Regions from separate parts of the Pseudomonas sp. BF-R-19 genome, predicted to be linked through region 2. Evidence: predicted binding sites of a transcription regulator. Region 2 holds the regulator's gene; each other region holds the start of a gene.
The links. The regulator sigma-54, encoded in region 2, starts transcription at its own class of promoters, with help from an activator protein. The targets are predictions, from matches to a motif close to ANTGGCATNNANNTTGCTNT.
Positions count from the first base shown of each region.

Region 1 (4,140 bases), on a different contig from region 2:
CTTGCAGGTGGGGCGCCGATACGGCCGCACCACCGGCCCCGTGCTGTGGGGCCAAAACGAAAAAACGCCGCCACCCGATCCGCCAAGGGCAAATGAGGTGCGCGACGTCTTTGTCGTAGGTGGGGCAACCGCCGTTGGTTACCTGTATCGATTACATAGCGAGATTTGTGCCAACAACCGAAATCGAGTCGCTGCCATTCGCGAGCAAGCCCGCTCCCACAAGGGAATGGCGTCGAACACAAATCACCTGTGGGAGCGGGCTTGCTCGCGAAGGCGATAGAACATTCACCACTGGGTTTCAGCCGAGCAACTCGCTCATGGCAATAATCTGCTCCGCCACTTGAATCAGCTTCTGCTGGCGGCTCATCGCCTGGCGGCGCATCAGCGTGTAGGCCTCTTCCTCGTTGCAGTCCTTCATTTTCATCAGCAGTCCCTTGGCCAGTTCGATGCGCTTGCGCTCGGCCAATTGCTGGTCGCGGGCATGCAGCTGGGCACGCAAGGCCTGGTCGCTCTCGAAGCGTGCCATGGCCACGTCGAGAATCGGCTGCAGGCGTTGTGCGTGAATGCCTTCGACGATGTAGGCACTGACCCCGGACTTGATCGCCTGTCGCATCACATCGGGGTCGTGTTCGTCCGTGAACATCACAATGGGTCGTGGCTGGTCGCGCGTCACCAGCACCACTTGTTCCATCACATCGCGCCCCGGTGACTCGGTATCGATCAGAATTACATCCGGACGCACCGTTTCGACGCGTTCGGGCAAGTCGATGGTCAGGCCGGATTCATCGATCACTTCAAATCCGGCCTCGGTCAGGGCGGCCTTCAGGCGCCCGACTTTTTTGGCGGTGTCGTTGATCAGCAGGATACGCAGCATGTTCGTGGTCTCCTGTCAGCGGCTGGCGGATCGGTGCGAGCTGTCGCTCATGGCGTGCAGTTTGAAACTGCGGGCATAACCGGCCGGGTCCGAGCCGTCCCAGATCTTGCCGTCGATCAATTGACTGCTGCGCATTTGCTCGGCTGATGAAGCAACGCCGACGGCACGGGCTGCTTCACGGTAGAGGTCCAGTTGCTGGACCTGTCGGGCTACCGCGAGATAGTCCGGATCATCGCGCAACAAGCCCCAGCGGCGGAACTGGGTCATGAACCACATGCCGTCGGACAGGTACGGCAGGTTGACCTCGCCATCCCCATGCAAGCGCAGCGCGTGCGGGTCTTGCCAGCGGTGACCAAGGCCGTCGGCGTATTCGCCCAGCAGGCGTGGTTCGATGCAGTCCAGTGGCGCGTCAAGGTACTGCGCGGCACTGAGCAATTGTGCGGTACTGCGGCGATTCTCGGTGCTTTCTTCGATGAAGCGGCTGGCTTCCAGAACCGCCATCACCAACACCCGGGCGGTATTGGGGTATTGCTCGACGAACGCACGGGTGCAGCCGAGGACCTTTTCCGGATGATCGGGCCAGATGGTCTGAGTCGTGGCCAGGGTGAAACCGAGGTCCTGTTGCACGGCGCTGGCGGACCAGGGTTCGCCGACGCAGAAGCCGTCGATACGCCCGGCCCGCAAGTGCGCGACCATCTGCGGCGGCGGTACCACCACGCTGTCGACATCCAGCAGTGGGTGTATGCCTTGGCTGGCGAGCCAGTAATACAGCCACATGGCGTGGGTGCCGGTGGGAAACGTCTGGGCGAAGGTGAGTTTTGAGCGAGTTTGGTGCACGTGCCGATCCAGTGCTTCAGGACTGGTCACTCCAAGTGTCTGCAAGCCGCGGGACAGGTTGATACTCTGGCCGTTCTGATTCAGGCCCATCAACACAGCCATGTCGGTCGCGGCCACGCCACCGATGCCCAGGTGAACGGCATAAATCAGACCGTAGAGGCTGTGGGCGGCATCGAGTTCGCCACTGACCAGTTTGTCCCGCAGGTTGGCCCAGGACGATTGCCGCTTGAGGTTCAGGGTCAAGCCGTGGGGCTGGGCGAAGCCCTGGGTGGCGGCGACGACCACCGAGGCGCAGTCGCTCAGGGCCATGAACCCGAGATTGATTTCGGTTTTTTCCGGGGCATCGCTGCCATTGACCCAGGCCAGAGGGCCGGCTGACGGTTCGTTCATCGCGTGTTCACCTTGCAAAAAAAACGTCGTCCCGAGTTCTTGCATGAGCAGGCCGGGGACGACGCCATTGTCTTTGCACACATTCGGTCGTTGGCATGGGTGCTGGTGCCCAGAGTAGTGCAAGGCATATGCCATTATCCGTTGATTTGATCACGCGCCTCGCTTGCCACCCCGTTGCCCGGCTATAATCGCCGCCTCAATTCGCCGCCAATCGAGTCAAATCCGCCCATGTACACCCTGGCCCGTCAGCTGTTGTTCAAACTCTCCCCGGAAACCTCCCACGATCTGTCCCTGGACCTGATCGGCGCGGGCGGGCGTCTTGGGCTCAACGGCTTGCTGTGCAAGGCCCCGGCGAAGCTGCCGGTGAATGTCATGGGCCTGGACTTCCCGAATCCGGTGGGGCTGGCCGCCGGCCTGGACAAGAACGGCGCGGCCATCGATGGATTCGCCCAACTGGGTTTCGGTTTTGTCGAAATTGGCACCATCACGCCGCGTCCGCAGCCGGGCAACCCGAAGCCACGCCTGTTCCGTTTGCCGGAAGCCGAGGCGATCATCAATCGCATGGGTTTCAACAACCTCGGCGTCGATCACCTGCTGGCCCGAGTCGCGGCGGCCAAGTACAAGGGCGTGCTGGGCATCAACATCGGCAAGAACTTCGATACGCCGGTCGAGCGTGCCGTGGACGACTACCTGATCTGCCTGGACAAGGTCTACGCCCACGCCAGCTATGTGACGGTCAACGTCAGTTCGCCGAACACGCCGGGCCTGCGCAGCCTGCAATTCGGTGACTCGCTCAAGCAGTTGCTGGCCGATCTGGCCGAGCGCCGCGCGGAACTGGCATTGCGTCATGGCAAGCATGTACCGCTGGCGATCAAGATCGCGCCGGACATGAGCGACGAAGAAACCGCACAGGTTGCGCAGGCGTTGATCGAAACCGGAATGGATGCCGTCATCGCCACCAACACCACCCTGAGCCGCGTAGGCGTCGAAGGTATGGAGCACGGTGAAGAGGCCGGCGGTCTGTCTGGCGCGCCGGTTCGTGACAAGAGCACTCACACCGTGAAAGTGCTGGCATCGGAGCTGGGCGGGCGTTTGCCGATCATTGCGGCGGGCGGCATTACCGAAGGCAAGCACGCGGCAGAGAAAATCGCCGCAGGCGCGAGCCTGGTGCAGATCTATTCGGGCTTCATCTACAAAGGCCCGGCGCTGATTCGTGAGTCGGTAGACGCAATCGCAGCCCTACGCTGATCCCCTTGTAGGAGCGAGCTCGCTCGCGATGGTCGATAACGATAACGCGTGCTTTCTGGATGCACGCGGTGCTCTCGGGTCCATCGCGAGCAATCGAGCGTCGACCGGCTGCTCCTACAGGGGATTGTTTGGACCAGCGAGCAGGCATAAAAAAGGGCTCCATGAAGGAGCCCCTGGGCCGTAGCCCGCCGTCCGGATGGGACGTGCGTGGTTAATTCAGTACAAATCAGATTGTCGTGTCGGAGTGTAGTGCCCTGTAATTAGCCGACGGCGTGAAGTTCGTTGAGTCTGTGGATTCCTGCAGTGCCGGTCATACCGTCCCAGTTGTCGCCGCGTCCTTCTCGCCAGCCGTTGATCCAGGCTTGACGTACCGACGGTAGAGTAAATGGGCAAAGCTCACGGGATTTACCACCAACGCCATATTGATATCCGCGCAAAAATGCTCTTTCCAACGGATCACGCTTAAGTCTTCTCATAGGGTGTTGCCCTCACTTGTTGACTGTATTTATCGCGTCGACCTCTATTGAGGTCTGGCAGAAAAACTCTGCCGTTGGCGGCTCGTTGCCGGCGTGACGAGCCAAGGTGTTGGCGTCATTGCGGCGCCAACCTGTATTGAGTTCTAACCAATGCGTCACATCGAGGGAATGATCGTTTTGTCATAAGGACGTAACTATTTATGTGCTAAGGCCATAAGTAACAGCGCGTTTTTAGCGTATTTATTGGCCAAACCCCGGTATGATCGGCCCTGCGCTGGATGATGGGCTTAATCCTTTAGTGAGAATGGCTCCCGT
Region 1 is NZ_JAHBDN010000085.1:20,513-24,652, forward strand. Features, by position in the region: gene KGB28_RS24855 (ANTAR domain-containing response regulator) at 299-874, opposite strand; gene KGB28_RS24860 (CmpA/NrtA family ABC transporter substrate-binding protein) at 890-2,101, opposite strand; gene KGB28_RS24865 (quinone-dependent dihydroorotate dehydrogenase) at 2,330-3,349, shown strand; gene rmf (ribosome modulation factor) at 3,610-3,825, opposite strand.
Region 1: the regulator sigma-54 is predicted to act here: its motif matches at 2,218-2,237, upstream of KGB28_RS24860 (CmpA/NrtA family ABC transporter substrate-binding protein).

Region 2 (4,140 bases):
GCATGCCACGCTTGAAGCCGAAGGACTCCACCAGGAACGCTGTGCCCGGCTCGGGCTGATTCAGCAGTCGCAGTTTGATGGCGTCGCGCAGCTGGTACAGGTTCAGGCTGGTGGTGTTGATCTTGAGATCGGCGAGGTCGGCAATCGGCCCGAGCAGGTCGCTCTCGACGCTGATGGCTTCGGCCAGCGAGCGGTTGGCGTTGGTCAGGGGGTGACGTCGGCGGGTTTCCGAGAAGCGCTTGAGCAGGGTTTCTTCGTCGGCGTCCAGGTACAGCACATCGCACTGGATGTGGCGGGCACGGACTTCCTCGAGCAGGTCGGGGAAGCGTGACAGGTGGCTGGGCAGGTTGCGGGCGTCAATGGAAACGGCGACCAGCGGCTGTAACAGCTCGGTATGAACCAAGGCGCGTTCGGCCAGCTCCGGCAGCAGGCCGGCAGGCAGGTTGTCGATACAGTAGTAGCCGTTGTCCTCAAGAACGTTGAGGGCGGTACTTTTACCTGAGCCGGAACGGCCACTGACGATGATCAAGCGCATGATTACTGACCGTTTTGCTCGTCCAGGACAACCTGATACAGGGCTTCGTTGCTTGCAGCACTACGCAGCTTTTCGCGAACTTCCTTGCGGTCGAGCATGCTGGCGATCTGTCGCAGCAGCTCAAGGTGCGCATCGGTGGCGGCTTCCGGGACCAGCAGCACGAACAGCAGGTCAACCGGCGCACCATCGATGGCGTCGAAATCGATAGGGGCGTCCAGGTGCATCAATGCACTGATGGGCGAAACACAGCCCTTGAGACGGCAATGTGGAATGGCGATGCCATTGCCAAACCCGGTGGAGCCGAGTTTTTCACGGGCAATCAGTGCCTCGAAGACATCTTGCATCTCCAGGGCCGGCACTTCGCGGGCGATCAGATTGGCAATTTGTTCGAGGGCTTTCTTTTTACTGCCTCCCGGCACGTTCACCAGGGAACGGCCGGGGGTCAGGATACTTTCAAGTCGGATCATGGGTAGGGAGTGTTAACGACCGGTTGCGCCCTGGAGGAGGCTCTGGGTCTTTTCCTTATGCTTTTTGAGTTGTTTATCCAGCTTGTCGGTGAGTGCGTCGATCGCGGCGTACATATCGGTATGTTCCGCGTTTGCGACCACTTCATTCCCGGGAATATGCAGCGTGGCTTCGATTTTCTGCTTCAGTTTTTCGACGGTCATCGTGACCTGCACATTAGTGATCTTGTCGAAATGTCGCTCCAATCGTTCGAGTTTTTCGCCGATGTAGGTGCGAAGAGGTTCGGTCACTTCCAGTTGGTGTCCACTGATGTTGACTTGCATACAGCTTCTCCTTCGTTGCCAGTGCATAAAGCGGTAGATCAGATGATCTACCACTGGAACGCTGTGGCGTGGCTCTACATCAACCGCTTGCGTTCGCTCGAAGGCGCGATCCCGAGGGATTCGCGGTACTTGGCGACGGTGCGGCGAGCCACCTGAATGCCTTGTGCCTCCAGTAAACCAGCGATCTTGCTGTCACTCAACGGCTTTTTCTGATTTTCCGCGGCAACCAGTTTTTTGATGATCGCCCGGATCGCCGTGGACGAGCATTCGCCGCCTTCGGAGGTGCTTACGTGACTGGAGAAAAAGTACTTCAGTTCATAAATGCCCCGGGGGGTGTGCATGAACTTCTGGGTGGTCACCCGTGAAATCGTCGATTCATGCATGCCGACCGCTTCGGCGATGTCATGCAGGACCAGCGGCTTCATGGCTTCGTCGCCGTACTCCAGAAAGCCGCGTTGATGCTCGACGATCTGGGTGGCAACCTTCATCAGGGTTTCATTGCGGCTTTGCAGGCTCTTGATGAACCAGCGGGCCTCCTGCAACTGGTTGCGCATGAAAGTGTTGTCGGCGCTGGTGTCGGCGCGGCGGACGAAACCGGCGTACTGGGCGTTGACCCGCAGACGTGGCACCGACTCCTGATTGAGCTCCACCAGCCAGCGCTCGTTGTCCTTGCGCACGATAACGTCAGGAACGACGTACTCGGCTTCGGCGGACTCGATCTGCGAGCCCGGGCGTGGGTTGAGGCTCTGGACCAGTTCGATGACCTGGCGCAGTTCATCTTCCTTGAGCTTCATGCGGCGCATCAACTGGCTGTAGTCGCGGCTGCCAAGCAGATCGATGTAATCGGTGACCAGGCGCTTGGCCTCGGTCAGCCAAGGTGTCTTGGCAGGCAACTGACGCAATTGCAGCAACAGGCATTCACCCAGGTTGCGGGCGCCGATGCCGGCGGGCTCGAACTGCTGGATGCGGTGCAGGACGGCTTCGATTTCGTCCAGTTCGATGTCCAGTTCCGGGTCGAAGGCTTCGAGGATTTCCTCGAGGGTTTCGTCCAGGTAACCCTGATTGTTGATGCAGTCGATCAGGGTCACGGCAATCAGGCGATCGGTGTCGGACATCGGGGCCAGGTTCAGTTGCCATAGCAAGTGGCTCTGCAGGCTTTCGCCGGCCGAGGTGCGGGTGGTGAAGTCCCACTCGTCGTCGTCATTGCTGGGCAGGCTGCTGGCGCTGGTCTGGTAAACGTCCTCCCACGCGGTGTCGACGGGGAGTTCGTTAGGGATGCGCTCGTTCCAGTCGCCTTCATCGAGGTTATCAACCGTCGGGGCGCTTTCCTGGTAGGAGGGTTCCTGGGTGTCAGTGTTGGGCTTTTGTTCGGCGTTGTCGGCCAAGGGGTCGGAATTATCGAAGTCGTCGCCTTCTTCCTGGCGTTCGAGCATCGGATTGGACTCCAGGGCCTCCTGGATTTCCTGTTGCAGGTCCAGGGTCGACAATTGGAGCAGGCGGATGGCCTGTTGCAGCTGCGGTGTCATCGTCAGCTGCTGGCCCATTCTCAAGACTAGCGATGGTTTCATGGCAGGGGCTTAACACCTTATTCGCCGGCGCACATGCGCCATCCACTACAGGGCGCCGGGGCGCCAAACATAAGCAAATTATATGCCTGAAACTGAAGGGTTTGCCTAGAGCGCTGTAACAATAAAAGCTGCAAAGTTTTGTTGACAGGTTGCTCCGGCTGGCTCCTGAACATCTTTGAAGCGTCGGGTTTGCCTGGAGCGCTGTAACAATAAAAAAGAGTTGATTTTTTATCGAGACAAGCGCTCGTCGACTGCTCTGGCATCTCGGTGTCTTACAGGCGGAATTCGTGGCCCAGGTACACTTCCTTCACCAGGTCGTTGGCCAGGATGGTTTCAGCGTCGCCTTCAGCGATCAGTTGACCGTCATTGACGATATAGGCGGTTTCACAGATATCCAGGGTTTCACGAACGTTGTGGTCCGTGATCAGCACGCCAATGCCTTTGGCCTTGAGGTGGTGAATGATCTGCTTGATGTCGCCGACCGAAATCGGGTCCACGCCGGCGAAGGGTTCGTCGAGGAGGATGAATTTCGGGTTGGTGGCCAGGGCGCGGGCGATCTCCACACGACGGCGCTCACCACCGGACAGGCTCATGCCGAGGTTGTCGCGGATGTGGCTGATGTGAAATTCCTGCAGCAGGCTTTCCAGCTCTTTGCGACGACCGGCCTTGTCGAGTTCCTTGCGGGTCTCGAGGATGGCCATGATGTTGTCGGCCACCGACAGTTTGCGAAAGATCGATGCTTCCTGCGGCAAGTAGCCGATACCGGCCTTTGCGCGGCCATGCATCGGCTGGTGGCTGACGTCCAGGTCATCGATCAGGACGCGGCCCTGGTCGGCCTGTACCAGGCCGACAATCATGTAGAAGCAGGTGGTCTTGCCGGCGCCGTTCGGGCCAAGCAGGCCGACAATCTGACCGCTGTCGATGGACAGGCTGACGTCGCGCACGACCTGGCGGCTCTTGTAGCTCTTGGCCAGATGCTGAGCTTTCAGAGTTGCCATTACTGGGCCTTTTTCTCGTCGGTTTTCTTCTTCGGCTGGATCACCATGTCGATACGCGGGCGCGCCTCGGTGACCTTGCTGCCTGTGGCGCGACCGGCGCTGGCGAGCTTCTTGTCCGTGTCGTAGACAATTTTCTCGCCTTGGGTGACGTTGTTGTCCTTGTCGACAACTTTGGCCTTGTCGATCAGTACGACGCGATTTTGCGCGGCGTGATACTGGATCGTCACGCCCCAGCCCTGAACAGGCTTGGT
Region 2 is NZ_JAHBDN010000081.1:92,018-96,157, reverse strand. Features, by position in the region: gene rapZ (RNase adapter RapZ) at 1-535, opposite strand, end outside; gene ptsN (PTS IIA-like nitrogen regulatory protein PtsN) at 538-1,002, opposite strand; gene hpf (ribosome hibernation-promoting factor, HPF/YfiA family) at 1,015-1,323, opposite strand; gene KGB28_RS23495 (RNA polymerase factor sigma-54) at 1,398-2,891, opposite strand; gene lptB (LPS export ABC transporter ATP-binding protein) at 3,164-3,889, opposite strand; gene lptA (lipopolysaccharide transport periplasmic protein LptA) at 3,889-4,140, opposite strand, start outside.

Region 3 (4,140 bases), on a different contig from region 2:
TTGCGCATCGGGCTCGCGAGCCACGTATTGCGTCTGCTTCATGCTGCTCTCCTGCTAGGGGATTTCGTTCTTGTTATGTACTGCTATGGACCTAGAAATACTCCAAGGATTGCATTGTTGCAGCAGGTGGGCAGCGACACGCGTAGGAAAAAACCGTAAATTTCGTAAAGTTTTCGTTACGAATTGGTCGCGATCGCGCAGCTATTGAGATTTCCCGGTTTGAAAAACGCTTTGCCTGTCACATAATCTTGACGACTATCTGAGCGCCTCGAAAGAAAAATGCGATCGAGCGCGCACCGCAATACCCTGTGGGAGCGGGCTTGCTCGCGAAAGCGCCGGCATGTCCAACATTGATGTATCAGACAGGCCGCCTTCGCGAGCAAGTCGAATCGTCGCACCGCCACTCCCACAGGGTTTGCGTTGAGACCAACTTTATTCACCGCATTTCAGGCCTTTCATATGCGTATCAAAGTCCACTGCCAGAACCGCATCGGCATCCTGCGCGACATTCTCAATCTGTTGGTGGAGTACGGGATCAACGTGGCCCGCGGTGAAGTGGGTGGTGAGCATGGCAATGCCATCTACCTGCATTGCCCGAACCTGATCAACATTCAGTTCCAGGCCCTGCGCCCGAAATTCGAAGCGATCGCCGGGGTGTTTGGCGTCAAGCGTGTCGGGCTGATGCCCAGCGAGCGTCGGCACATGGAGCTCAATGCACTGCTCGGTGCGCTGGAGTTTCCGGTGCTGTCGATCGACATGGGCGGTTCCATCGTCGCGGCCAACCGGGCAGCGGCGCAGTTGCTCGGGGTGCGGGTCGACGAAGTGCCGGGGATTCCCCTGTCGCGCTACGCCGAGGATTTCGATTTGCCGGAACTGGTGCGCGCCAACAAATCGCGGATCAACGGGTTGCGGGTCAAGGTCAAGGGCGATGTGTTCCTGGCCGACATCGCGCCGCTGCAGTCGGAGCATGACGACAGCGAAGCCATGGCCGGTGCGGTGTTGACGTTGCACCGCGCCGACCGGGTGGGCGAGCGCATCTACAACGTGCGCAAGCAGGAATTGCGTGGCTTCGACAGCATCTTCCAGAGCTCGAAAGTCATGGCCGCCGTAGTGCGCGAAGCGCGGCGCATGGCGCCACTGGATGCGCCGCTGTTGATCGAAGGGGAGACCGGCACCGGCAAAGAGTTGCTGGCGCGGGCCTGCCATCTGGCCAGCCCGCGTGGGCAGTCGCCGTTGATGGCGCTCAACTGCGCCGGCCTGCCGGAGTCCATGGCCGAGACGGAATTGTTCGGTTACGGCCCGGGTGCCTTCGAAGGGGCGCGGGCCGAAGGCAAGCTCGGGCTGCTGGAGCTGACGGCGGGCGGTACGCTGTTTCTCGATGGCGTCGGGGAAATGAGTCCACGCTTGCAGGTGAAGTTGCTGCGCTTTTTGCAGGACGGTTGCTTCCGTCGTGTAGGCAGTGATGAAGAGGTCTACCTCGACGTGCGAGTGATCTGCGCAACCCAGGTCGACCTGTCCGAATTGTGCGCTCGCGGCGAGTTCCGCCAGGACCTTTATCACCGCTTGAATGTGCTGTCGCTGCACATCCCGCCATTGCGCGAATGCCTCGACGGCTTGACGCCGCTGGTGGAGCACTTCCTCGATCAGGCCAGCCGGCAGATTGGTTGCCCGTTGCCGAAACTGGCCCCGGCGGCCATGGAGCGGCTCAGTCACTACCATTGGCCGGGTAACGTACGGCAACTGGAGAACGTGCTGTTCCAGGCGGTTTCCCTGTGCGACGGCGGCACGGTCAAGGCCGAGCATATTCGCCTGCCGGATTACGGCGTGCGTCAGCCCCTTGGCGATTTTTCGCTGGAGGGTGGGCTGGACGAGATCGTCGGGCGTTTCGAGAAGGCGGTGCTGGAGCGGCTGTATTCCGAGCATCCGAGCAGTCGGCAACTGGGCAAGCGGCTCGGGGTTTCGCATACCACCATTGCCAACAAGTTGCGTGAGTATGAGGTGGGCAAGACTGAGTCATAGCTGAGGCCTGCTGCGTTTGTGCCGGCCTCTTCGCGGGCAAGCCCGCTCCCACAGGGGAACGCATTCCAAATGTGGGAGCGGGCTTGCTCGCGAAGGCGATAGATCAGTCACTCAAGAGGCCGGCACTTGCCACCCACCGGCATGACACCGCCGGTTTTTCGTCTCCGATACAAATCACAAATCCCCTCTGAATCCTCAAAGTCCCCTGTTTGCCGGGCCTCGCGCCGTCAAAAACAAGTTGGTCTGCAAATTGCTTATGGCTCAGCAGTACAGCAGTGGGCGGCAAACGTCCGGCAGGCAGAGGAAAGAGTGTGGACAAGTACCTTTATGTGGCAATGACCGGCGCCAGCCAGAATGCACTGGCGCAAAAGGCGCATGCCAACAACCTCGCGAACATCTCCACCAACGGCTTCCAGAAAGACCTGGAGCAGGCCCGTTCGATGCCGGTGTTCGGTGACAGCTTTCCGGCGCGTGCGTTTGCCATGTCCGAACGCCCGGCCACCGATTTCTCCCCTGGCTCACTGGTGGAAACCGGTCGCGACCTCGACGTTGCCGTGCAAGGCAGCGGCTGGATTGCCGTACAGACGCCCGAAGGCGGTGAAAGCTACGTGCGCACCGGCAGCCTGAACGTTGACGCCCTGGGCGTGTTGCGCGCCGGCAACGGCATGCCGGTGATGGGCAATGGCGGGCCGATTGCCGTGCCGCCGGAGCAGCAGATCGAAGTCGGCGAGGACGGCACCATCAGCATCCGCGCAATGGGCGAAGGTCCCCGGGTGATGGCGGAAGTCGACCGCATCAAGCTGGTCAACCCGGACCTCAAGAACATGACCAAGGGCCTGGACGGTTCGATCCACACCAAGGACGGCGCGCCTGCGCAGGCCGATGCCGGCGTCAAGCTGGTGTCCGGGTTCCTCGAATCGAGCAACGTCAATGCCGTGGAAGAGATGACCTCGGTGCTGGCCTTGGCCAAGCAATTCGAGCTGCACATCAAGATGATGAACACCGCCAAAGACGACGACCAGGCCATGGCTCGGGTCTTGCAGATCAGCTAATTACCAGAACGTCGCGCCGTAAAACAGGCACACGAGGAGAATCGAATGCTTCCGGCTTTATGGGTTGCCAAGACAGGTCTGTCCGCCCAGGACACCAACCTGACCACCATTTCCAACAACCTGGCCAACGTGTCGACCACGGGTTTCAAACGTGACCGCGCCGAGTTCCAGGACCTGCTCTACCAGATCAAGCGCCAGCCAGGCGCCCAGTCGACCCAGGACAGCGAACTGCCGTCGGGTCTGCAACTGGGTACCGGTGTGCGCATCGTCGGCACCCAGAAAAACTTCACCGCCGGCAGCCTGCAAACCACCGAGCAGCCACTGGACATGGCCATCGACGGTCGCGGTTTCTTCCAGATCCTGCAACCGGACGGCACCACGTCCTACACCCGTGACGGTACCTTCCACCTGGACTCCAACGGCCAGATCGTCAACGCCAGCGGCTTTGCCCTGGAGCCGGCGATTGTCATTCCGAACGACGCGCAGACCTTCACGGTCGGTCGCGACGGCACAGTGTCCATCACCATTGCCGGCAACCCGGCTGCCCAGGTGATCGGCAACCTGCAAACCGCCGACTTCATCAACCCGGCCGGCCTGCAGGCAGTGGGCAACAACCTGTTCCTGGAAACCGCCGCCAGTGGCGCGCCGCAAGTCGGCACTCCGGGCCTGAGCGGTTTCGGCACCACGCTGCAGAACACCCTGGAAACGTCCAACGTCAGCACCGTTGAGGAGATGGTCAACATGATCACCACCCAGCGCGCCTACGAGATGAACTCCAAGGTGATCTCCACCGCCGACCAGATGCTCTCGTTCGTAACGCAGAATCTGTAATCAAGTCTATGTGCGGCCATGAGGCTGCCTGCTACACCGTGAGGTAGGGTCATGAATCGCTATGTATCTGTTCTGGCACTGAGTGGGATCACCGCGCTCGCAGGTTGCGTGCCTGCGACGCCCAAGCCCAATGACCCTTACTACGCTCCGGTGTTGCCGCGCACGCCGTTGCCGGCGGCCGCGAACAACGGTTCGATCTATCAGGCCGGTTTCGAACAGAACCTCTACGGCGACCGCA
Region 3 is NZ_JAHBDN010000011.1:119,807-123,946, reverse strand. Features, by position in the region: gene phhA (phenylalanine 4-monooxygenase) at 1-42, opposite strand, end outside; gene KGB28_RS00825 (sigma-54-dependent phenylalanine hydroxylase transcriptional regulator PhhR) at 460-2,019, shown strand; gene KGB28_RS00820 (flagellar basal body rod protein FlgF) at 2,331-3,071, shown strand; gene flgG (flagellar basal-body rod protein FlgG) at 3,117-3,902, shown strand; gene flgH (flagellar basal body L-ring protein FlgH) at 3,954-4,140, shown strand, end outside.
Region 3: the regulator sigma-54 is predicted to act here: its motif matches at 2,257-2,276, upstream of KGB28_RS00820 (flagellar basal body rod protein FlgF).